DNA from 3 places in the Brevibacterium salitolerans genome. Region 1 is predicted to be linked to each of the others. Evidence: predicted binding sites of a transcription regulator. Region 1 holds the regulator's gene; each other region holds the start of a gene.
The links. Region 1 encodes HrcA, which represses chaperone genes, less so after heat shock. Its sites were predicted from a motif close to TTNGCACTCGNNNNNNNCGAGTGCNAA; they were not measured.

Region 1 (7,290 bases):
TGTCCACGTCCGGGGCCAGGTCCTCGAGCGCCCGCAGGTTCGCCTCGGCAGGGCCGAACAGTGCGACGGGGTCGATGTGCTCCGGCAGGGCGAGTCGGACGGTGGTGGGGGCGGGTTCTGCGGCCAGTGCGGGTCCTTCCGGGACGGGGTGCGTGTGCGTTCTCAGTCTATCTGCTCCGCCGGCCGGGGCGACTCTCCGCGAGCGGCCCAGCGGCCCAGCGCGGCCTGGACGAGGACGAGTCCGGCCGGCCCGGCCGAGGAGGCCCGCAGGACGGTGGGGCCCAGCAGGACCGGGCGGGCGCCGGCGGCGGCGAACGCCTCGATCTCCTCGCCGGAGATGCCGCCCTCCGGTCCCACCACGAGCACGATCCGCGGATGCGCCCTCGCCTGTGCGCCGGCATCGGCCGGCATCCCCGCCAGCAGGTCCGCGAGGTGCTCCCGGGCCTCCTCGTGCAGGACCAGCACGAGGTCGTCCTCGCGCAGGCGGGCGGCGATGCCGCGGCCGCGGGCCAGCTGCTCGAGCTCGGGCGCGCGGGAGCGCCGGGACTGCTGGGTGGCCGCCTCGAGCAGCGAACGCCAGCGGGCGTGCGCCTTCTGCTCCTTCTTGGCCGGCCACTGTGCGATGGAGCGGGCGGCCTGCCAGGGGATCACCCGGTCCACGCCGATCTCCGTGGCGGCCTCGATCGCCTGTGCGTCCCGTTCGCCCTTCGCCAGGGCCTGGACGAGGACGAGTTCGGGACCCGTGCGCTCCTCCCGGACCACGGACAGGACGCGGACGCGCGTGCCCTCGGCGGCCCCGGCACCGTCGTCCGCGAGCACGGCGCGCAGCCGCAGGCCGGCCCCGTCGACCAGGTCGAACTCCTCCCCCGCACGGATGCGGGTGACGGCGAGGTGCCGGGCGACCCCGGGGGCGAGCTCGACGGTGTCACCGGCGGTGACAGGACCCGCGGCCTCCACCTCCCGGTCGAGGAAGACGGAGCGGCTCATCTGCCCGCGAACTTCTCACGCAGCCGGGAGAAGGGGCCGGAGTGGCGGTCGCCGGCGCGGCCGGCGGGCTGGGTCTCCCCGCGCATCCCGGCGAGCTGTTCGAGCAGCTCGCGCTGCTCGCCGGTGAGCGCGGTGGGCGTCTCGACGGAGAGGGTGACGTAGATGTCGCCGCGGCCGTCGCGGCGCAGCTGCTGGGCACCGAGGCCCCGCAGCCGGACGACGTCGCCGGTCTGGGCCCCCGCCCGGACCTCCACCGTCTGCTCGCCGTCGAAGGTCTCCAGGGGGATCTCCGCGCCGAGCGCGGCCGCCGTCATGGGGATGGTGAGCGTGCAGCGGAAATCCGCGCCGTCGCGCTCGAAGACCGGGTGCTCCTCGACGATAACCTCGAGGAAGAGATCGCCGCGGGGCCCGCCGCCGGGACCGGCCTCGCCGCGGCCGGAGAGCTGGATGCGGTTGCCGTCCCGCACCCCCGCCGGCACCTTGACCGTGATGGTCTCCTCCGCGCGCACCCGGCCGTCCCCGTGGCAGTTGGGGCAGTGGTGCTCGATGATGGTGCCGTAGCCGCGGCACTGGGGGCACGTCTGGTTGGTGAGCATCTGGCCCAGCAGCGTGCGGGCCATCTGCTGGACGGAGCCCGCGCCGTGGCAGGTGGGGCACGTGGTGATGTCCGTGCCGGGCCGTGCGCCGCTGCCCTCGCAGGAGTCGCAGACGTTCGCCGTGACGATCTGCACGTCCGCATTGCCGCCGAATGCCGCGGTCTCCAGGTCGATGTGCAGGGCCACGAGGGCGTCCTTGCCGCGCCGGGTGCGGGAGGCCGGCTGGGGACGGCCGCCGCCCCCGCCTCCGCCGAAGAAGGTCTCGAACAGGTCGGAGAAGCCTCCGAACCCGGCACCGGGGCCCGCCTGGCCGTTCTCGCCGCCGCCCATGTCGTAGTTGCGGCGCTTCTCCGGGTCGGAGAGGACGTCGTACGCCAGGGAGACCCGCTTGAACTCGTCCTCGCTGCCCGGGCTCACGTCGGGGTGGAGCCTGCGGGCCAGCTTGCGGTAGGCCTTCTTGATGTCAGCCTCGGACGCGTCCTTCGACACGCCCAGGGTCTCGTAGTGGTCGCTCACGTGTGCGGAGTCTCCTCAGGTCGGGGTGCTCGATGTTTCGTCTGCGCGGTCTCTGCGGTGCTGCGCGGCCTCAGTCATTCAGTATGGCGGAGACGTAGCGCGCCACGGACCGCAGCGCGGCCATCGTGGTCGGATAGTCCATGCGCGTGGGGCCGAGGACGGCCATCCGGGACTCGATGCCGTCTGCGAGGTAGTTGGTCGCCACCAGCGACGTCGTCGCGAACCCGTCGTAGGCGTTCTCGCTGCCGATGCTCACTGCAACGTCCGGACCCTCCGCCGTCATCCCGGACAGGAGGCGGAGCAGGACGACCTGCTCCTCGAACGCCTCCAGGAGCGGGCCGATGCTCGCCCCCAGCTCCGTGCCCGCCCGCGCGAGGTTGGCGGTGCCGGCCATGACCAGGCGCTCCGTGCGGAAGGTGCGGGAGAGGTCCGCGAGGACGGTGCCCACGGCCGTGGCGAGATCCGCCTCCTCCGGGCGCGGGCGGAGACCCTCGACCGCCTCGGGCACCTGGGCCACCGGCGTGCCGGCCAGCGCGGCGAGGAGGAGGTCCCGCACGTCCGCGATCTCCGCCGCGCTCACCTCCCGGCCCACATCGGCCAGACGCTGCTCCACCTGGCCGCCGCTCGTGATGAGGACCACGAGGACGCGCGTGGGCGCGAGGTCGACGAGTTCGATGTGACGGACGTCCGCGGTCGTCACCCGGGGATACTGCACGAGGGCCACCTGGTGGGTGAGCTGCGAGAGCAGCCGGACCGTCCGGTCGAGGATGTCGTCGACGTCCACAGGATGCGAGAGGACCCGGGCCACCGCCCGCTTTTCCGCGGCGGAGAGGGGCTTGATCTCGTCGATCCGGTCGACGAAGTGGCGGTAGCCCTTGTCCGTGGGGATGCGGCCGGCCGAGGTGTGGGGCTGGGCGATGAGGCCGTCCTGCTCGAGGGCGGCCATGTCGTTGCGGATCGTGGCGCTCGAGACGCCCAGCCTGTGCTTCTCCACCAGCGCCTTCGACCCCACCGGCTCGTTCGTGGAGACGTAGTCCTCCACGATCGCCTGGAGGACGCGGGCACGACGGTCGTCGTTCATCCTCACCGCTCCTTCCCGAGGCTGCACACACAGCTGCACGAATCCCTGGACGCATGCATACTGGCACTCGCGTCTGCCGAGTGCCAATCGTACTCCCTGTGCCGGGCGGGCATCCACTCGGCCGGCGCGCTGCCCGGCCGGCCGGCGGCACGGCGGGTATCGTGAGCGGAATGCCGCACCATGATCCCTACGGCCGGGACGTCCTGTCCTCCGGCCGCACGCACGCCCGGAAGCAGCTGCCCGAGGTCCCCGCCCGGCCCGGCCTCGTCGTCGAGGTCACGGAGACCGGCTATGTGGGGGAGATCATCCGGATCGAGAAGGCCGCGGGCGGCATCGCGATGATCCTCGAGGACCGGCGCGGCAGGCGCGCGGCCTTCCCGCTGGGCCCGGGCTACCTCGTCGAGGGCCGCGCCTGCGTGCTCACCCGGCCGGCACCCCGCGCGCAGGCTCCCGCGAAGCCTGAGCGCACCGCCTCGGGTTCCCGTGCCGTCGCCCACGCACCCGCCCGCGTGGCGCGGGGATCGCGGATCTGGGTGGAGGGCAAGCACGATGCGGAGCTCGTCGAGGCCATCTGGGGCGACGACCTCCGGATCGAGGGCGTCGTCGTCGAACCCCTGGGCGGACTCGACGACCTGCCGGAGGCGATCGCGGAGTTCGGACCGGATCCCGAGCACCGGGTGGGCGTGCTCGCCGACCACATGGTGGCGGGCACCAAGGAGATGCGGCTCGCGGAGTCCGTCATGCGCGAGCCGCGCTGGGCGGGCAACGTCCGCGTGATCGGCCACCCCTTCGTGGACGTGTGGCAGGCGGTGCGGCCCGAGGTCGTGGGCATCCGCGCCTGGCCGCAGGTGCCCCGCGGCGAGGACTGGAAGACCGGCGTCCTCAAGCGGATCGGCTGGCCCCATGCGGACCACCGGGACACCGCGCGCGCCTGGGTCCGGATCCTGAAGTCCGTGCGGACGATCGCGGACGTGGACCCGGCCCTGTCCGGGCGGGTGGAGGAGCTCATCGACTTCGTGACGGTGAACCGGCACTGAGCGGAACCCGCCCCCGTGAACGGGGGAAAGCCCTCTTCCGCACGCGCCGCCGGGTCTGCGAATCTGGAGCCATGAACAGCAGCACCTACGGCTACGCGCAGTACCCTCACACCTCCGGCCCGCCGCTGCGCGGACCGCACCCGGCGGAGGCCTACGGACAGGGCTCCGCCGGGTACTGGGGCGCTCCGGCGGACGAGCGGACGCTCGCCCTGCTCATGCATCTGGGCGCCCTCTTCGTCAGCGCCCTCGTCCCGCTCATCGTGTTCCTCATCAAGAAGGACGAGTCCCCGTTCGTCCGGGAGCAGTCCCGGCAGTCGCTCAACCTGCAGATCATGCTCATCGTCGCGGGCATCGCGGCAGGGCTGCTGATGTTCGTGGGAATCGGCTTCGTCCTGCTGCCCGCCGTGGTCGTCGCCGGCTGGGTGCTGCAGATCATCGCCGCGGTGAGGGCGAACCAGGGCGAGGTCTACCGCTTCCCGCTGGTCCCGGACATCGTCCGCTGAGGCGGACCGGCCGTCCGCGCGGCGCTGCTCAGCGCAGGTGGTCGGCGAGCTCCCGGACGATCCCGTCCGCGAGCAGCCGGCCGCGCAGCGTGAGTGAGACCCGTCCGGTCCGCACGGTCTCCGCCCCCAGCAGACCCTCGGCCAGCAGGCGGGCGATGACCGGGCGGGCCGAGTCCGCCAGGCGGGCGAGCGGGAACTCGCCGTCCACACGGAGGGCGAGCATGATCTCCTCGAGCGCGCGCGTGTCCGCGTCGAGCACCTCGCGCCCCACGGCCGGGGACTCCGCGGCCGCGAGGCGATCCGCCCAGGCCCGAGGGTGCTTCGCGTTCCACCAGCGGACTCCGCCCACGTGGGAGTGGGCACCGGGGCCGTAGCCCCACCAGTCCGCATTGCGCCAGTAGGCGAGGTTGTGACGGCACCGCGCGGACTCCGCCGTCGCGAAGTTGCTCACCTCGTACCAGCGCAGGCCCGCACCCACCAGCATGGTGTCCGCGAGCTCGTACTTATCCGCGAGGTCGTCCTCGTCCGGCATGGGCAGCTCGCCGCGCCGCACCTGCGCGCCCATCTTGGTGCCGGGCTCCACGATGAGGGAGTAGGCGGACACGTGGTCGGGGCGGTGTTCGAGCACGGCGCGCAGACTCCGCTCCCAGTCCGCGAGGCTCTCCCCCGGCGTGCCGTAGATGAGGTCGAGGCTCACCTGCAGCCCCGCGTCCTTCGCCGCCGCGACGACCTCTCCCACCCGGGCGGGGTCGTGCGTGCGCTCGAGCGTCGCGAGCACGTGCGGCACCGCGGACTGCATGCCCAGGGAGACCCGGGTGAATCCGGCCTCGGCGAGCACCCGGAAGTACGCGGCGTCGACGCTGTCCGGGTTCGCCTCGGTGGTGACCTCCGCATCCGGCGCCAGGCCGAACTCGCGGCCCAGGGTGCCGAGGACGCCGGCGAGGGTCTCCGCCGGCAGCAGCGTGGGCGTGCCTCCCCCGAAGAAGACGGTGTCGAAGGCGCGCTCGGCCAGCGCGGTGCCGGAGAGCACGCGCCGGGAGAGCGCGATCTCCCGGGCGATCTGCGCCGGGTAGTCCTCGCGGCTGGCGCCCGGACCCAGTTCGTCGGCCGTGTAGGTGTTGAAGTCGCAGTACCCGCACCGCACGCGGCAGTAGGGCACGTGGACGTAGGCGCTGAAGGTGGAGCCGCCGGCCCGCGCGGCGGCCTCCGGGGGCAGAGCACCGCTGCGGGGCGCGGGCTCCCCTTCGGGCTGGGCCGGCACCCCTACTTCTTCTCCGCTTTGCCGTCGTCGGAGGAGAGCGCGGCGATGAAGGCCTCCTGGGGCACCTCCACGCTGCCCACCATCTTCATGCGCTTCTTGCCCTCCTTCTGCTTCTCCAGCAACTTGCGCTTGCGGCTGATGTCACCGCCGTAGCACTTGGAGAGCACGTCCTTGCGGATGGCGCGGATGGTCTCGCGGGCGATGATGCGCGAGCCGACGGCCGCCTGCACCGGCACCTCGAACTGCTGGCGCGGGATGAGCTCCTTGAGCTTGCCCACCATGGACACGCCGTAGGAGTAGGCCTTGTCCTTGTGGACCACGGCGGAGAAGGCGTCCACCTGGTCACCCTGGAGGAGGATGTCGACCTTCACGAGCGCCGAGGCCGCCTCGCCGTCCTCGGCGTAGTCGAGGGAGGCGTAGCCCTTGGTCCGGGACTTGAGCTGGTCGAAGAAGTCGAAGACGATCTCCGCCAGCGGCAGGCGGTAGCGCAGCTCCACCCGGTCCTCGGACAGGTAGTCCATGCCCTGCATCTGGCCGCGCTTGGACTGACACAGCTCCATGACCGCGCCCACGAAGTCCGAGGGGGTGAGGACGGTGGCGCGCACCATGGGCTCGTAGACGTGGGAGACCTTGCCCTCCGGGTACTCCGAGGGGTTGGTGACGGTGTGCTCGCTGCCGTCCTCCATCACCACGCGGTACACCACGGAGGGCGCGGTGGAGATGAGGGAGAGGTCGAACTCGCGCTCCAGCCGGTCGCGGGTGATCTCCAGATGCAGGAGCCCGAGGAAGCCGCAGCGGAACCCGAATCCGAGCGCCACGGAGGTCTCCGGCTCGTACACGAGGGCCGCGTCGTTGAGCTTGAGCTTGTCCAGCGCGTCGCGCAGCGCGGGGTAGTCCGAGCCGTCGACCGGGAACAGACCGGAGAAGACCATGGGCTTGGGCTCGGAGTAGCCGGCCACGGGCTCCGTCGCCGGCTTCTGGGCGTTCGTGACGGTGTCGCCCACCTTGGACTGGCGGACGTCCTTGACACCGGTGATGAGATAGCCGACCTCGCCCACGCCCAGGCCCTTCGAGGGCGTGGGCTCCGGGGAGGACACGCCGATCTCGAGGAGGTCGTGGGTGGTGCCCGTCGAGAGCATCTCGATCCGCTCACGGGACTTCAGCATGCCGTCGACCACGCGGACGTAGGTGACCACGCCGCGATAGGTGTCGTAGACGGAGTCGAAGATCATGGCGCGGGAGGGTGCCTCCGGGTCGCCCACGGGAGGGCTGATCTCCGTGACGATGCGGTCGAGGACCGCCTCGACGC
Region 2 (7,290 bases), on a different contig from region 1:
CCCGCCGCAACGAGGTCGCCTCCTTCGTGGCCTCCGGGCTCAAGGACCTCTCGATCTCTCGCACCACCTTCGACTGGGGCGTGCCCGTCCCCGGGGACGAGCGCCACGTCATGTATGTGTGGGTGGACGCCCTCACGAACTACCTCACCGGTGCCGGCTACCCGGACGTCGACTCCGAGGAGTTCCGCACGCGCTGGCCGGCGAACGTCCACGTGATCGGGAAGGACATCCTCCGGTTCCACGCCGTCTACTGGCCGGCCTTCCTCATGAGCGCCGGCCTCGAGCTGCCCGGCCGCGTCCACGCGCACGGCTTCCTCTTCAACAGGGGCGAGAAGATGTCCAAGTCCGTGGGCAATGTCGTCGACCCCTACGACCTCGTCAACTCGTTCGGCCTCGACACCGTCCGCTACTTCGTGCTCCGCGAGATCCCCTACGGCCAGGACGGCTCCTACTCCGCCGAGGGCATCGTCACCCGCAAGAACGCGGACCTCGCCAACGAGTACGGCAACCTCGCCCAGCGCTCCCTGTCGATGGTGCGCAAGAACCTGGACGGCGTGATGCCGGCGCTCGCGGACCTCACCGCGGAGGACGAGGAGATCCTCGCCGCCGCCCGTGATCTGCACGCGACCGCGCGGGCCCACGTGGAGGTCCAGAGCCTGCACCTCTACCTCGAGGCGGCCTGGAAGGTGCTGTCCGCGGCCAACCGCTACTTCAGCGCCCAGGAGCCCTGGAAGCTGAAGAAGACGGATCCCGCGCGCATGGCGACCGTCCTCGCCGTCACCCTCGAGGTGGTCCGCCGGGTCACGCTCCTGCTCCAGCCGGTCATGCCGGGATCCACGGCGCAGATCCTCGACCAGCTGGGTGTGGACGCGGACGCGCGGACCTTCGCCGGCCTCGGCACACCGGTTCCCGCCGGCACGCAGCTGCCCGCGCCCGCGCCGGTGTTCCCCAAGCACGTGGAGCCGGCGGAGGGGGAGACCGCCTGATGGCCTCCCGCGCGGCCGGCGACTACCCGCCGGTGCCGGAGCCCTTGCCGCATCCGGTGATCGACTCGCACACGCACCTGGACATCTGCACCGGCGCCCGAGGCCCGCTCAAGGCCGGCGAGCCCGCTCCGGAGGTCGTCCCGGCGGAGGACGAGAGCTTCCCGCCGCTCTCCTTCTTCCGCGAAACCGCGCTTCAGGCCGGGGTGAGCCGGATCGTGCAGATCGGGTGTGAGATGGGAGCCGCCCGGTGGACGGCGCAGGTCGTGGCCGCCGAGGCCGCTGCCGGTCGCGACTGGATGCTCGGCGGGGCGGCCATCCACCCCAACGAGGCGCCGCGCCTGGCCGCCGCCGGTCTGCTCGAGGACTCGCTCACGGAGATCGAGCAGCTGTGCCGTGCGGACCGCATGCGCGTGGTGGGGGAGACCGGGCTGGACTGGTTCCGCCTGGAGGAGGCCCAGGTGGGCGGAGTGCCCGTCCCGCCGGAGCAGGCGAGGCGGTGGCAGGAGGAGTCCTTCCGCGCCCACATCGAGATCGCCAAGCGGCTGGACCTCGCGCTGGAGATCCACGACCGGGAGGCGCACGCGGACGTCCTGCGGATCCTGCGCGAGGCCGGAGCACCGGAGCGCACCGTGTTCCACTGCTTCTCCGGGGACGTCGCCATGGCGCGGGAGTGTGCGGAGCACGGCTACTTCATGTCGTTCGCCGGCAACATCACGTTCAAGAACGCGGCCGGTCTGCGCGAGGCCGCCGCGCTGGTGCCGGCGGAGCTGCTGCTGACGGAGACGGACGCCCCGTTCCTCACCCCGCACCCGCACCGGGGGAAGCCGGGCGGTCCGTATCTCACTGCGGTCACGGTCCGGAAACTGGCCGAGGTGCGCGAGGCGGACCTGCACGACCTCTGCGCCCAGCTCACGACCAACGCAGAACAGGTGTTCGGGCGCTGGGGGTTGTAGGAAAATGGGGCAAGGCGCGGGCTGGTACCGCCGGTGCTGGGCCCGGCGATTGAGTCTTCGCTCACAACCTTTGTAACGGAGGTAGCGGTTAGATAACGAACCGGTTACACTCGTTGCAGTCGTTCCTTCCCTCCCGTCTTCTGATTGGACAAACACGTGATCTCAGCTCTGCGCAACCGAAAGGTGCAGATCGCCGGTCAGGCCGTCGTCATCACCGCTCTGGTGGGCGGCACGGCTGCCTTCGTGGGACTCAACAAGCAGGTCAACCTCGTGGTCGACGGCCAGTCGGAGCAGGTGCGCACCTTCTCCGGCAGCGTCTCGGACTTCCTCGAGTCCCAGGAGATCGAGGTCTCGGCCGGCGACCAGGTGCAGCCCGGCGCCGATGCGGACATCACCCGTGGGATGGATGTCGTCGTCAACACGGCCAAGGACGTGAACCTCACCCTCGACGGCGTCTCCAGCCAGGAGACCACCACCGCCAACACCGTGGGCCAGGCGCTCGCGGAGCTGGGCGTGGACCCGGAGGGCGCGGACATCTCCACGGATCTGGAGGCCAGCCTCGCCGACGGGCAGAACCAGGACGTCTCCGTCGTCACGCCCAAGACGGTCACCGTCGTGGCCGACGGCAAGAGCAAGCCCGTCGAGATCACCGCCGCCACCGCGCAGGAGGTCATCGACGAGGCCGGCGTGAAGCTCGGCAAGACCGACACCCTCTCCCTTCCTGCCTCCGCCCCCGTGACGGACGGCGGGGTCGTCGAGGTGCTGCGCACCAAGACGGAGGACAAGAAGGAGACCGAGACCGTCAAGAAGAAGGTCACGGAGAAGAAGGACGACTCGCTGGAGCGCGGCAAGCGCGAGGTGGAGACGAAGGGCAAGGACGGCTCCAAGGAGATCGTCTTCTCCGTCACCACCGTCAACGGCGAAGTGGTCGTCAAGGACAAGAAGTCCGAGAAGGTCGTGGAGAAGCCGGTCGACGAGGTGGTCCGCGTGGGCACCAAGGCGCCGGAGCCCGCACCCGCTCCCAAGGAGGACGAGGGCAGCGGTTCCGGTGACGGCGGATCCGACGGCGGCTCGGACGAGGGCAGCTCCGGCGGAGGCGGCGACTACTCCGGCGACCTGAGCAAGGCGGAGATCGAGGAGATGCTGGGCGGCCCCGGCAGCCGCTGGCACAAGATCGCCAAGTGTGAATCCGAGTTCAACCCGCGCGCGGTGAACCCGAACGGGCACTACGGCCTGTTCCAGTTCAAGCTCGCCACCTGGCAGTCCGTGGGCGGCTCCGGCAACCCGATCGATGCCAGCCCGCAGGAGCAGTTCAAGCGCGCGAAGATCCTGCAGCAGAAGGCCGGCTGGGGCCAGTGGGCATGCGCCTGAGGCTCTGCACCGTACCGATCCGCTGACCATCCGCGAACGCCGCACTCACCGCCGTGTGAGGGCGGCGTTCGCGGCACCCGGCTCTCGGGTGTGACCGGCCGCACCGGGCCGGATCCACGCCACACCGCACGACCCGTACGCCACACCGCACCACCCGCACGACCGCAGCACCACCCGCTCGAGACCACGGCACCACCGGCCTCGGGCACCGCCCGCCTCACCGCGGACACAGCAGCACCCGCACCACCCACCACCACACCACGGGCACCACGAACAGCGCGGCAGACGCCGCAGGGGAGAAATGAAGCGCAAGGGCATCCACATCGCAGGGCAGGCCGTCGTCATCACCGCAATGGTGGGCGCCACTGCCGCATTCGTCGGCTTCAACAAGACCGTCGATCTGGTGGTCGACGGTGAGCATCAGCAGGTGCGCACCTTCTCCGATTCCGTGGAGGAGGTGCTCGCCGGACAGAACCTGGACCTCGCCCAGGACGACAGGGTCCAGCCCGGCACGGACGCGTCCGTGACCCGCGGCATGGACATCGTGGTGAACACGGAGAAGGACGTGGCGCTCACCCTCGATGGCGTGTCCTACGACGAGACCACGCACGCCAACACGGTGGACGAGGCGCTGGCGGATCTGGGTGTGGACCCCGCCGGCGCGGAGATCTCCGTCGCCGGTGATGCGCCCCTGGACTCCGCAGGAGCCACGGAGCTCACCGTGGTCACCCCCAAGACCGTCACCGTCCGCGCGGACGGTGAGACCGTTCCCGTGGAGGGAACCCCCGCCACCACGGGTGAGGCGCTCGAACTCGCCGGCGTCGCCGTCGACGAGACGGATGTCGTCTCCGCTCCGCTCACCGCGCCCATCGCCTCCGGACAGACCGTGGACGTCATGCGCACGGAGACCAAGACGGAGACCGTCGAGGAGACCGTGAAGAAGAAGGTCACGGAGAAGAAGACGGACAAGATGGTCGAGGGCGGGAAGAAGGTCGAGCAGAAGGGCCACAACGGCAAGCGCGAGGTGACCTACGAGGTCGGCCTGCTCGACGGCGAGGAGGTCTCCCGCGTCGAGAAGGACGAGAAGGTCCTCGAGAAGCCCAAGGAGGAGATCGTGCTCGTGGGCACTGGAGACCCCACGGACCCGGACAGCTACGAGATCTCCCCGGACGGTCAGGAGGGCGGCTCCATGTCCACCGCCGCCATCAAGGAGATGCTGGGCGGACCCTCGAGCCCCTGGTACAAGATCGCCCAGTGCGAGTCCGAGTTCAACCCCAAGGCGGTGAACCGGTCGAACAACAGGTACTTCGGCCTCTTCCAGTTCGGCATCCCCACCTGGGAGGGCGTGGGCGGCTCCGGCAACCCCGCGGACGCCAGCCCGCAGGAGCAGTTCATGCGCGCCAAGATGCTGCAGGAGCGCGCCGGCTGGAGCCAGTGGGAGTGCGCCGGCATGGTGGGCGTGGGCTGACCGCTCCCGGGAGGCTGATGCGGCAGCCGGGCGCTGCCGGATCAGCGGTGCGGAGAGCCGCGGCCGAGGCGGGACGTGAGTGCCGCCTCGGCCGCGGCTCTCCGCGTTTCCTGGGAGTTCCCGGAACCGGGGCGAAGGATTGGCACTCGAGTTGCGCGAGTGCCAGGCCGTCACTAGAGTCGAGTTGGCACACGCACCATGTGAGTGCTAACTGTGCGACACCGGCCTGCTGCCTGGCACCCGCGACGACGGGCAGCGCATCGCGGACCACCGCGACCTGAGGCTCACTGTCGCACGACGACAAGACAAACCTTCGTCATAAGGAGAGTGTCCGCACATGTCGGTCTCCATCAAGCCGCTCGAGGATCGCATCGTCATCCGCCAGGTCGAGGCAGAGCAGACCACGGCCTCGGGCCTGGTCATCCCCGACACCGCCAAGGAGAAGCCGCAGGAGGGTGAGGTCGTGGCAGTGGGCCCCGGCCGCGTCGCTGACAACGGCTCTCGCATCCCGCTGGACGTCAAGGAGGGCGACAAGGTCGTCTACTCCAAGTACGGCGGCACCGAGCTCAAGTACGGCGGCGAGGAGTTCCTCGTGCTCTCCGCGCGCGACGTCCTCGCAGTCATCTCCTGACCACTTCCTCGCTGACGCACCGCCCCGCCCATGAGCGGCGCGGCACCGTCGCAGGACCAACGCATACGAAGGGGAAGTGAAGAATGGCAAAGACCCTGCAGTTCGACGATGAGGCGCGCAAGGCCCTCGAGCGCGGCGTCAACGTCCTCGCGGACACCGTCAAGGTGACCCTGGGGCCCCGCGGCCGCAACGTCGTCCTCGACAAGGCATGGGGCGCACCCACCATCACGAACGACGGCGTGACCATCGCCCGTGAGGTGGAGCTGAACGACCCGTACGAGAACCTCGGCGCGCAGCTGGCCAAGGAAGTCGCCACCAAGACCAACGACGTGGCCGGCGACGGCACCACCACCGCCACGGTCCTGGCCCAGGCGCTGGTCCAGGAGGGTCTGCGCAACGTGGCCGCGGGCGCCGCTCCCGGTCAGCTCAAGGCCGGCATCGAGAAGGCCGTCGACGCCGTCGAGGGCCGGCTCCGTGAGATCGCCCGCGAGGTGGACGGCTCCAAGGAGATCGCGTTCGTCGCAGCCCTGTCCGCACAGTCGCAGGAGATCGGCGAGCTCATCGCCGAGGCCTTCGAGAAGGTGGGCAAGGACGGCGTCATCACGATCGACGAGTCGCAGGCCTCCTCGGTGGAGCTCGAGTTCACCGAGGGCATGCAGTTCGACAAGGGCTTCCTGTCGCCCTACTTCGTGACGGACCAGGATCGCCAGGAGGCCGTCCTGGAGAACCCGTACATCCTCATCAACCAGGGCAAGATCTCCAACATCCAGGATCTGCTCCCGGTGCTGGAGAAGGTGCAGCAGGCCGGCAAGCCGCTGTTCATCGTCGCCGAGGACATCGAGGGTGAGGCGCTCTCCACGCTCGTGGTCAACAAGATCCGCGGCATCCTCAACGTCGCGGCCGTCAAGGCTCCCGGGTTCGGCGACCGCCGCAAGGCGATCCTGCAGGACCTGGCGACGCTCACCGGCGGCGAGGTCGTGACCCCGGACATGGGCATGAAGCTCGACCAGGTCACGCTCGAGCAGCTGGGCTCCGCGCGCACCGTCACGGTCACCAAGGACGCCACCACGGTGGTCGACGGTGCCGGCGACGAGGCCGCGGTCTCCGCCCGCGTGGCGCAGATCCGCGCCGAGGTGGAGAACACGGACTCCGACTGGGACCGCGAGAAGCTCCAGGAGCGCCTCGCGAAGCTCGCCGGCGGCGTGGCCGTCATCAAGGTGGGCGCCGCGACCGAGGTGGAGCTCAAGGAGCGCAAGCACCGTGTCGAGGACGCCGTGTCCGCGACCCGTGCGGCCATCGAGGAGGGCATCGTGGTGGGCGGCGGTTCCGCGCTCATCCACGCCGCCCAGGTCCTCGAGGGCAACGACCTCGAGCTCACCGGCGATGCGGCGACGGGCGTGAACATCGTCCGCCGCAGCGTGGCCCAGCCGCTGCGCTGGATCGCGGAGAACGCCGGTGAGGACGGCTACGTCGTCGTCTCCAAGGTCGCAGAGCTGGAGCCCGGCCAGGGCTTCAACGCCGCGACCGGCGAGTACGGCGACCTGATCGGCGCCGGCGTCATCGACCCGGTCAAGGTCACCCGCTCCGCTCTGCGCAACGCGGCCTCGATCGCGGCTCTCGTGCTCACCACGGAGACGCTGGTCGTGGAGAAGAAGGACGAGGAGGACGAGGACTGATCTCCTCTCCCTCCCTTCGCGCTGCGAAGCGCTGGTGTCCCAGACGCTGAGAGGCGCTGGTGTTCACGAAGGCTCGGGCCTGCTGTGCACGTGCACGGCGAGCCCGAGCCTTCGTGCATCCGGCTGAACGGCCGGCGCGGAAGCTCGTCAGCGCTGTGCAGGTGCGTGTGCGCTTTGAGCTTTCGCGCAGGTGGGCGGCGATGCG
Region 3 (7,290 bases), on a different contig from region 1:
GACGCCGCCGCCCGGGCGTACTACTCCGCGCGGGTGAAGAAGGAGGCCTGGGGCCTCGTCGCAGGTCCGGTGGGCATCTGTCTGGCCATCTGGCTGTTCACCTCCCTCGGCGGCGGGTTCTACTTCTTCTGGCCGCTGTTCGTCATCCTCGGCGTAGGTGGCGGCTTCGTCTCCACGCTCACCCGCAAGGAGGCGATCATCGCGGAGCGCCGGCGGCTCCTCACCCTCCGCGCTCGCGCGCAGCTGGGCGATGCGCGAGCGCAGCAGGAGCTGGAGAAGGGCGGCTCCCTCGGACGCGATGTCACGGACACCCGTGAGGAGCGCAGGCGGGCCCACCGGCGCCGTCACCACAGAGAGGACTGATCCTCACCCTGCGGCCTGGCGCCCCCGAACAGCACGGGGCCCTGTGGACGCGCGCGTCCACAGGGCCCCGGTGTCCCAGCGGGACGGAGCGGACTCAGAAGTCCATGCCGCCCATGCCGCCGGTCGGATCGGCACCGGCGGCCGGAGCGGGCTCCGGCTTGTCGGCGACGACCGCCTCGGTGGTGAGGAACAGACCGGCGATCGACGCGGCGTTCTGCAGCGCCGAACGGGTGACCTTCACCGGGTCGTTGACACCGGCGGCCAGCAGGTCCTCGTACTCACCGGTGGCGGCGTTGAGGCCGTGCCCGGAGGGCAGCTCGCGGACCTTCGCGGCGACGACGCCGGGCTCGAGGCCCGCGTTGAAGGCGATCTGCTTGAGCGGCGCGTCCACGGCGACCTTGACGATCGAGGCGCCGGTGGCCTCGTCGCCGGAGAGCTCGAGGCCCTCGAAGGCGGTCTTGCCGGCCTGGATGAGCGCCACGCCGCCGCCGGCGACGATGCCCTCGTCCACTGCGGCCTTGGCGTTGCGGACGGCGTCCTCGATGCGGTGCTTGCGCTCCTTGAGCTCCACCTCGGTCGCGGCGCCGGCCTTGATGACGGCCACGCCGCCGGCCAGCTTCGCGAGGCGCTCCTGGAGCTTCTCACGGTCGTAGTCCGAGTCCGAGGCCTCGATCTCGGCACGGATCTGGGACACGCGACCTGCGATCTCCTCGCTGTCGCCCGCACCCTCGACGATGGTGGTCTCGTCCTTGGTGACGACGACCTTGCGGGCGGTGCCCAGCAGGTCGACGGTGGCGTTCTCCAGCTTGAGGCCGACCTCCTCCGCGATGACCTGACCGCCGGTGAGGATCGCGATGTCAGCGAGCTGCGCCTTGCGGCGGTCGCCGAACCCGGGAGCCTTGACGGCCACGGACTTGAAGGTGCCGCGGATCTTGTTGACCACGAGCACCGCCAGGGCCTCGCCCTCGACGTCCTCGGCGATGATGAGCAGCGGCTTGCCCGACTGCTGCACCTTCTCGAGGACCGGGAGCAGGTCCTTCACATTGGAGACCTTGGAGTTGACGATGAGGATGTAGGGATCCTCGAGCACCGTCTCCTGGCGCTCCGCGTCCGTGACGAAGTAGCCGGAGATGTAGCCCTTGTCGAAGCGCATGCCCTCGGTGAGCTCGAGCTCGAGGCCGAAGGTGTTGGACTCCTCGACGGTGACGACGCCTTCCTTGCCGACCTTGTCGATGGCCTCGGCGATGAGCTCGCCGATCGCCGGGTCGCCTGCGGAGATGCCTGCGGTCGCCGCGATCTGCTCCTTGGTCTCGATCTCCTGGGCGGAGTCGAGCAGCACGTCCGTGACGGCCTTGACGGCCTTCTCGATGCCGCGCTTGAGGCTCAGCGGATCAGCGCCGGCCGCCACGTTGCGCAGGCCCTCGCGGACCAGCGCCTGGGCGAGGACGGTGGCGGTGGTGGTGCCGTCGCCTGCGACGTCGTCGGTCTTCTTGGCGACCTCCTTGACGAGCTCCGCGCCGATCTTCTCGTAGGGATCCTCGAGCTCGATCTCCTTGGCGATGGACACGCCGTCGTTGGTGATCGTGGGTGCGCCCCACTTCTTCTCCAGGACGACGTTGCGGCCACGGGGGCCCAGGGTCACCTTGACGGCGTCGGCCAGCGTGTTGAGGCCGGTCTCGAGGCCGCGACGTGCCTCTTCGTCGAATGCGATGAGCTTTGCCATGTGGCTTGCTTCCTCCCTCTTGCGGGTGGTGCGTCTCCCCCGACCCGACATGCCCGCGACGGCCGGGCCCGCCTCACTGCTCCATGCCGCAGAGACGCGGTGCCCTCGTGTCGTGTGCGAGGTTCACAGTCCAATTTTTAGCACTCTCACCCCCGGAGTGCAAAAGATTCCGCTGACGGCGGAGACTGTGCTCGCCGTCAGCGGAATCGCGTGCGCGGGGCGCGGGGAGGGGGACCTGCCGGAACGCCGTGCGACCGCGCAGGTGAGAGCGGTCAGAGGGGCGTCACCTGCTCCGCCTGGGGACCCTTCTCGCCCTGCCCCACCGTGAATTCGACCGTCTGCCCCTCCTCGAGGGAGCGGTACCCGTCCATCTGGATAGCGCTCCAGTGGACGAAGACGTCCTGACCGCCGCCGGCCTCGGTGATGAAACCGTAGCCCTTCTCAGCGTTGAACCACTTGACTGTTCCCTGAGCCATCGCTCTGTGCTCCGTTCCGGATACTGCATTGCCACCGGCCGGCGCTCATCGCCGAGCGGCCCGCTCAGCCTATCCGGCACCCTGGGGGCACACCGCGGGCGGACGCACCCGTTACGCAGTTGTGACCGCCGCTCAGGCGCCTGCGCTCAGGCGCCGGAGTCCTGCGCGCCGGCATCGTCCTCGGCGCCCGCGTCGCCCTCGACCTCCGGCGGCCCCTGCTCCGCGATGTCCGAGGTGATGACGGCGGTGATGTGCTCCGGGAACTCCCCAGACTCCGCGATGCTGTCGATTCCCAGATCGCTGGCGAGAACGGCTGCCTGAGCCTCGTACTCCGGAGCGGAGTAGTAGACGGTGGAGGTCGTGGACGGGGTCGCGTAGGTGACGATGTCCGAGACGGTCCAGCCATGGGCGGTCGCGGCGTCCGCGAACGCGCTCCCGGCGCCGTTGACGCCGGAGCCGTTGTAGATGCCGATGCTCACGGAGGACTTGTCGACCTCGGCCTCGGAGGGGTCGCTCGCCTCGTCCGTGGGACTCTCCTCCCCTTCCGGCTCCTCGCTCTGCGTGGCCGCGGGAGTGGGCTCTGCGACGTTGTCCTCCGGGTTGGAGAACGAGGTGCGGATGATGTTCACGACGCCCACGATCAGAAGCACGGCGATGACCGCGACCACCGCGATGATCGTGTACGCGCCGCGCTGACCGCTCTCCGGCTCGCGCCTGTGCGCGCCGCGGCGGCCCGTGGGGGCGATCCGATCGAACTCGTCTTCTGGGTATTCGGGCACGGACTCTCCTCAGCGTGCGATGCGGGCGTGCGAGCGGTTGCGCTGGCGACCGTCGCGGATCCGGCGCAGCCGCTTGATGAGAACGGGGTCATGGGCATAGGCGTGCGGGTCGTCGAGGAGCACCGCGAGGCGCTGGAAGTACGCGCCCGCGGACATGTCGAAGCGCTCACGGATCGCATGGTCCTTGGCGCCGCCGTAGGTGAACCAGGTGCGCTCGAACTCCAGGATCTCCTGGTCGAGCGCGCTCAGCTCCCCGCCGGGCTCCTGCGGCTCCGCCGTGGTCTCCGGCGTCGCCGGCCGGTCCGCCGCGCCCGCCGCCGCGTCCGGCGACTCCCCGGAGTTCTTCCGCTCCTCAGCCATTCCGCCTCCTTCGAGGGCCGAGTCTACCCGCCACCGGGCGCCTCCGGCCCTGCGCCGCACCGGCGAGTGCCGATCTCCCCGCCGGCGCGCGCCCGGCACCCTCCTCGACACCCGGCACCCCGTCCGGGTCGGCACGGCCGAGGACGCAGACAGGCCCCCGTCCGTCCTATGCAGGACGGACGGGGGCCTGCTTCACGAGCGCAGAGGGGTCACGCCTGCTGCGCAGTGTTGTCACGCGGCTGTCACAGGTCGGCGGGGACGACATGGAGGAATCTCGCCCACCGCCGCTGACCTGCAACGACGGTGGGCGAGGAGGATTGATCAACCCAGCTTGACGTTGACCTGCTTGATCTGGGTGAAGCCCTCGAGCAGGCCCTCCAACGAGGCCTCGCGGCCGAACCCGGACTGCTTGAAGCCGCCGTAGGACTGGCCGGCCACCTGGCCGCCGCCCTGGTTGACCTGCACCCACCCGGATTCGATCCGGTGCGCGGTGCGCAGCGCCGCGTCCACGTCCTTGGCGAAGACGAACGCTGCGAGGCCGTACTCGTTGTCGTTGGCCATCTCCACGACCTCGTCCTCGTCCTTCCACGGGATGACGGAGAGGACGGGCCCGAAGATCTCCTCCTTGGAGGTCTGCCAGTCGTTCCGGGCACGGGAGAAGACGATGGGCGCGTGGTAGAAGCCGGGCTCCCCCACCTCGAGCGACTCGCGGCCGTCGTAGGCGATCTCCACGCCCTCCATCGACTCGCCGATCTCGATGTAGTTCTGGATGGTGTTCCACTGCTTGGCGGAGTTCACCGCGCCGATGTCGCTGGCCTCGTCGCGGGGATCGCCCACCTTCATCGCGCCGATGCGCTCCACGACCTTGGCGAGGAACGAGTCGTAGATGTCCTCGTGGAGGAACAGGCGGGAGCCCGAGGTGCAGGACTGGCCCTGCCTGGCGAAGCGGGTGGAGAGGACCACCTGGTCCGCCACGGCGTCCGTGTCCGAATCCGGGAACACGATGCAGGGCGACTTGCCGCCCAGCTCCATCGAGGAGTGGGCAAGGCGCTTGCCCGCGACCTCGGCGATGTGGCGGCCCACCCCGGTGGAGCCGGTGAAGGAGACCTTGTCCACGCCCGGGTGGACGGCCAGGCGCTCGCCGATCACGGAGCCCTTGCCGGTGACGATGTTGAGCACGCCCGCGGGGAGGATGTCCGCGATGATGCGGCCCATCTCCAGGATGGTGAGCGGGGCGTCCTCCGCGCACTTGAGGATGATCGTGTTGCCCGCGGCCAGCGCGGCCGGGGTCTTGAACGCCGCGATCATGAGCGGGGAGTTCCAGGGCAGGATGCCCGCGACCACGCCCAGGGGCTCACGGCGGGTGTACTGGAGCTGCTGCTCGCCGGCCGGCAGGGTGACGCCCTTGACCTCACCGGCGACGCCGCCCATGTAGCGGAACAGGTCCACGAGCGTCTGCGCCTCCGGACGCGCCTGCGTGCGCAGCGCGTTGCCGGTATCCACGGCCGTGAGCTGGGCGAGGTCCTCGATCCTGGCCTCGAGCGCGTCCGCGGCCTGGAGGATGAGCTTCTGCCGCTCCTTGAAGTGGAGGCCGGCCCAGCCGGGGAACGCTGCGCGCGCGGCCTCGACGGCGCGGTCCGCATCCGCCTCCTTGCCCTGCGGCACCGTCGCGATCACGACATTGCGGTCGATGGGCGTGATGACGTCGGAGGTGGAGCCGTCGAGGGCGTCGACCCACTCCCCGCCGATCAGCATGGGCCAGTGCTTCTTCTCCGGGAATCCCGTCATGGTGAAAGTCTCCTCAACTCGGTCGATGCAGCCGGACCGCACGGTCGGATGCACGCATCAGAGCCTGGCGTGAACGTCTGTGCCGTGCACGCCCCGGCTGCTGCGGATACGGCTTCGAAATCGGGCCGCACGCGGGCACGCGTGTGGCGTTCGTCTCTGAACCTCCCTCAGAGCATATCCACCACTGCGCCCGGTGCGCACGGCCCGCCTGCAGTCCGGAACCCGCACCGGGCACTCGAACCCGCACAGGGGCTGTGCGCCGGCGCGCCGTGTCAGCCGGCGCTGTCCGCAGAGCCCCGAAACGTGTCTCCCACCCACCCATGGGTGGGCGGGAAGCCGCATGACGGGTGCGCCTGCCCAGGGACCCACATCCGCCGTATGCTGGCAGCCATGCCTGACCAACCGCTCGAGAACATCATGGCCGCTGACTGGGCGCAGGCGCTGGCGCCCGTGGAGCCCGCCATCCGCCGCATGGGCGCATTCCTCCGCGAGGAGAACGCCGCAGGGCGCGGGTACCTCCCCTCGGGGGACCGGATCTTCGCCGCCTTCGTCCCGCCGCTCGCGCGTGTGCGCGTGCTCGTCGTGGGGCAGGATCCCTACCCCACCCCGGGCCATCCCATCGGTCTGTCCTTCTCCGTGGCGCCGGACGTGCGGCCCCTCCCCCGGTCGCTCACGAACATCTACCGGGAGCTGCAGGACGATCTGGGCATCCCGCCCGCCTCCACCGGCGACCTCACGCCGTGGTCGCAGCAGGGAGTGATGCTCCTCAACCGCTGCCTCACGGTCATGCCGGGCAAGCCCGCCTCGCACCGCGGCCGGGGCTGGGAAGAGGTCACGGACCGCGCCATCGAGGCACTCGTGGAGAGGGAGGCACCCCTCGTCGCGCTCCTGTGGGGCCGTGACGCGCAGTCGCTGCGGCCGCGGCTGCGGGGGATCCCCACCGTCGAGTCCGCGCACCCGTCGCCGCTGTCCGCCTCACGCGGGTTCTTCGGCTCCCGTCCGTTCTCCCGCGTGAACGCCCTGCTGGAGCAGCAGGGCGCCGCCCCCGTGGACTGGCGCCTGGAGTAGGCGCGGACCCGCGTCCGCCGCTCGACGGGCACGAGCACCGCGCCGGCGGCGGACGTCGGGGTCCGGCACAGACCGCCGAGGCCCGGGCGGAGCTGAGTTCCGCACTCGCCGCCGGGTCAGGAGTCGGCCTCGGCAGCGGCCTGCTTCCCCTTCCCCCGCAGGTTCCGCAGCCGCTTGCCTGCCTTCCCGTAGGGCAGCGCGGTGGCGAGGAAGCCGCCGAACACGCCGCCCACGGCCAGTGCGGCATTGGTGGCGATCGCGGAGAACAGCGAGGAGAGCCCGTCGGAGAGGTTGACGCCCTCCGCCGGCTGCACGATCGTGTACGCCGCGGTGAAGATCGACAGGCCGGACAGCAGCGGATAGATGCCGGGGATCAGCACCACCGTCGCCGGCGCGCCCAGCCGCAGCGCCGTGGGCCGGGCGAGGATGCCCACCACGGTGGAGGCGAGGAAGCTCGTGACCATGCCGTCGAGCCCCGCCACCAGGCACAGCACCATGACGCCGAAGCCCACGAGGCCGATGAGACTGGTGGGCAGCAGGAGGCGCTTGGAGGCCTGCATGCCGATCGCCCCGCCCGCGGCCACGAGCAGCGCCGCGAACAGTGAGACGAGCGTGGTGAGGAACTGCGTGCCGGTGCTGGGCAGCGTCACCTCGATGGTGCGCAGCCCCACCGCGTTGCCGATCGAGATGCCCGCCGCGATGCCCGTGACGATGGCGGTGAAGGACAGCGCCA

Region 2: a site for HrcA is predicted at 4,918-4,944, ahead of groES (co-chaperone GroES). Genes of this name have one in related genera too.
Region 3: a site for HrcA is predicted at 2,224-2,250, ahead of groL (chaperonin GroEL). Genes of this name have one in related genera too.

What each region holds. Positions count from the first base shown of each region.
Region 1 is NZ_BAAAPZ010000002.1:572,479-579,768, reverse strand. It holds gene ABD240_RS03680 (PhoH family protein) at 1-1, opposite strand, end outside; gene ABD240_RS03675 (16S rRNA (uracil(1498)-N(3))-methyltransferase) at 163-987, opposite strand; gene dnaJ (molecular chaperone DnaJ) at 984-2,099, opposite strand; gene hrcA (heat-inducible transcriptional repressor HrcA) at 2,170-3,180, opposite strand; gene ABD240_RS03660 (DUF3097 domain-containing protein) at 3,351-4,217, shown strand; gene ABD240_RS03655 (DUF4870 domain-containing protein) at 4,289-4,720, shown strand; gene hemW (radical SAM family heme chaperone HemW) at 4,749-5,981, opposite strand; gene lepA (translation elongation factor 4) at 5,984-7,290, opposite strand, start outside.
Region 2 is NZ_BAAAPZ010000018.1:77,549-84,838, reverse strand. It holds gene metG (methionine--tRNA ligase) at 1-986, shown strand, start outside; gene ABD240_RS15305 (TatD family hydrolase) at 986-1,939, shown strand; gene ABD240_RS15300 (resuscitation-promoting factor) at 2,096-3,310, shown strand; gene ABD240_RS15295 (ubiquitin-like domain-containing protein) at 3,612-4,778, shown strand; gene groES (co-chaperone GroES) at 5,116-5,409, shown strand; gene groL (chaperonin GroEL) at 5,493-7,085, shown strand.
Region 3 is NZ_BAAAPZ010000003.1:141,551-148,840, reverse strand. It holds gene ABD240_RS05350 (DUF1707 SHOCT-like domain-containing protein) at 1-363, shown strand, start outside; gene groL (chaperonin GroEL) at 458-2,086, opposite strand; gene ABD240_RS05340 (cold-shock protein) at 2,359-2,562, opposite strand; gene ABD240_RS05335 (LytR C-terminal domain-containing protein) at 2,709-3,341, opposite strand; gene ABD240_RS05330 (DUF3263 domain-containing protein) at 3,351-3,701, opposite strand; gene ABD240_RS05325 (aldehyde dehydrogenase family protein) at 4,023-5,489, opposite strand; gene ABD240_RS05320 (uracil-DNA glycosylase) at 5,880-6,557, shown strand; gene ABD240_RS05315 (threonine/serine exporter family protein) at 6,674-7,290, opposite strand, start outside.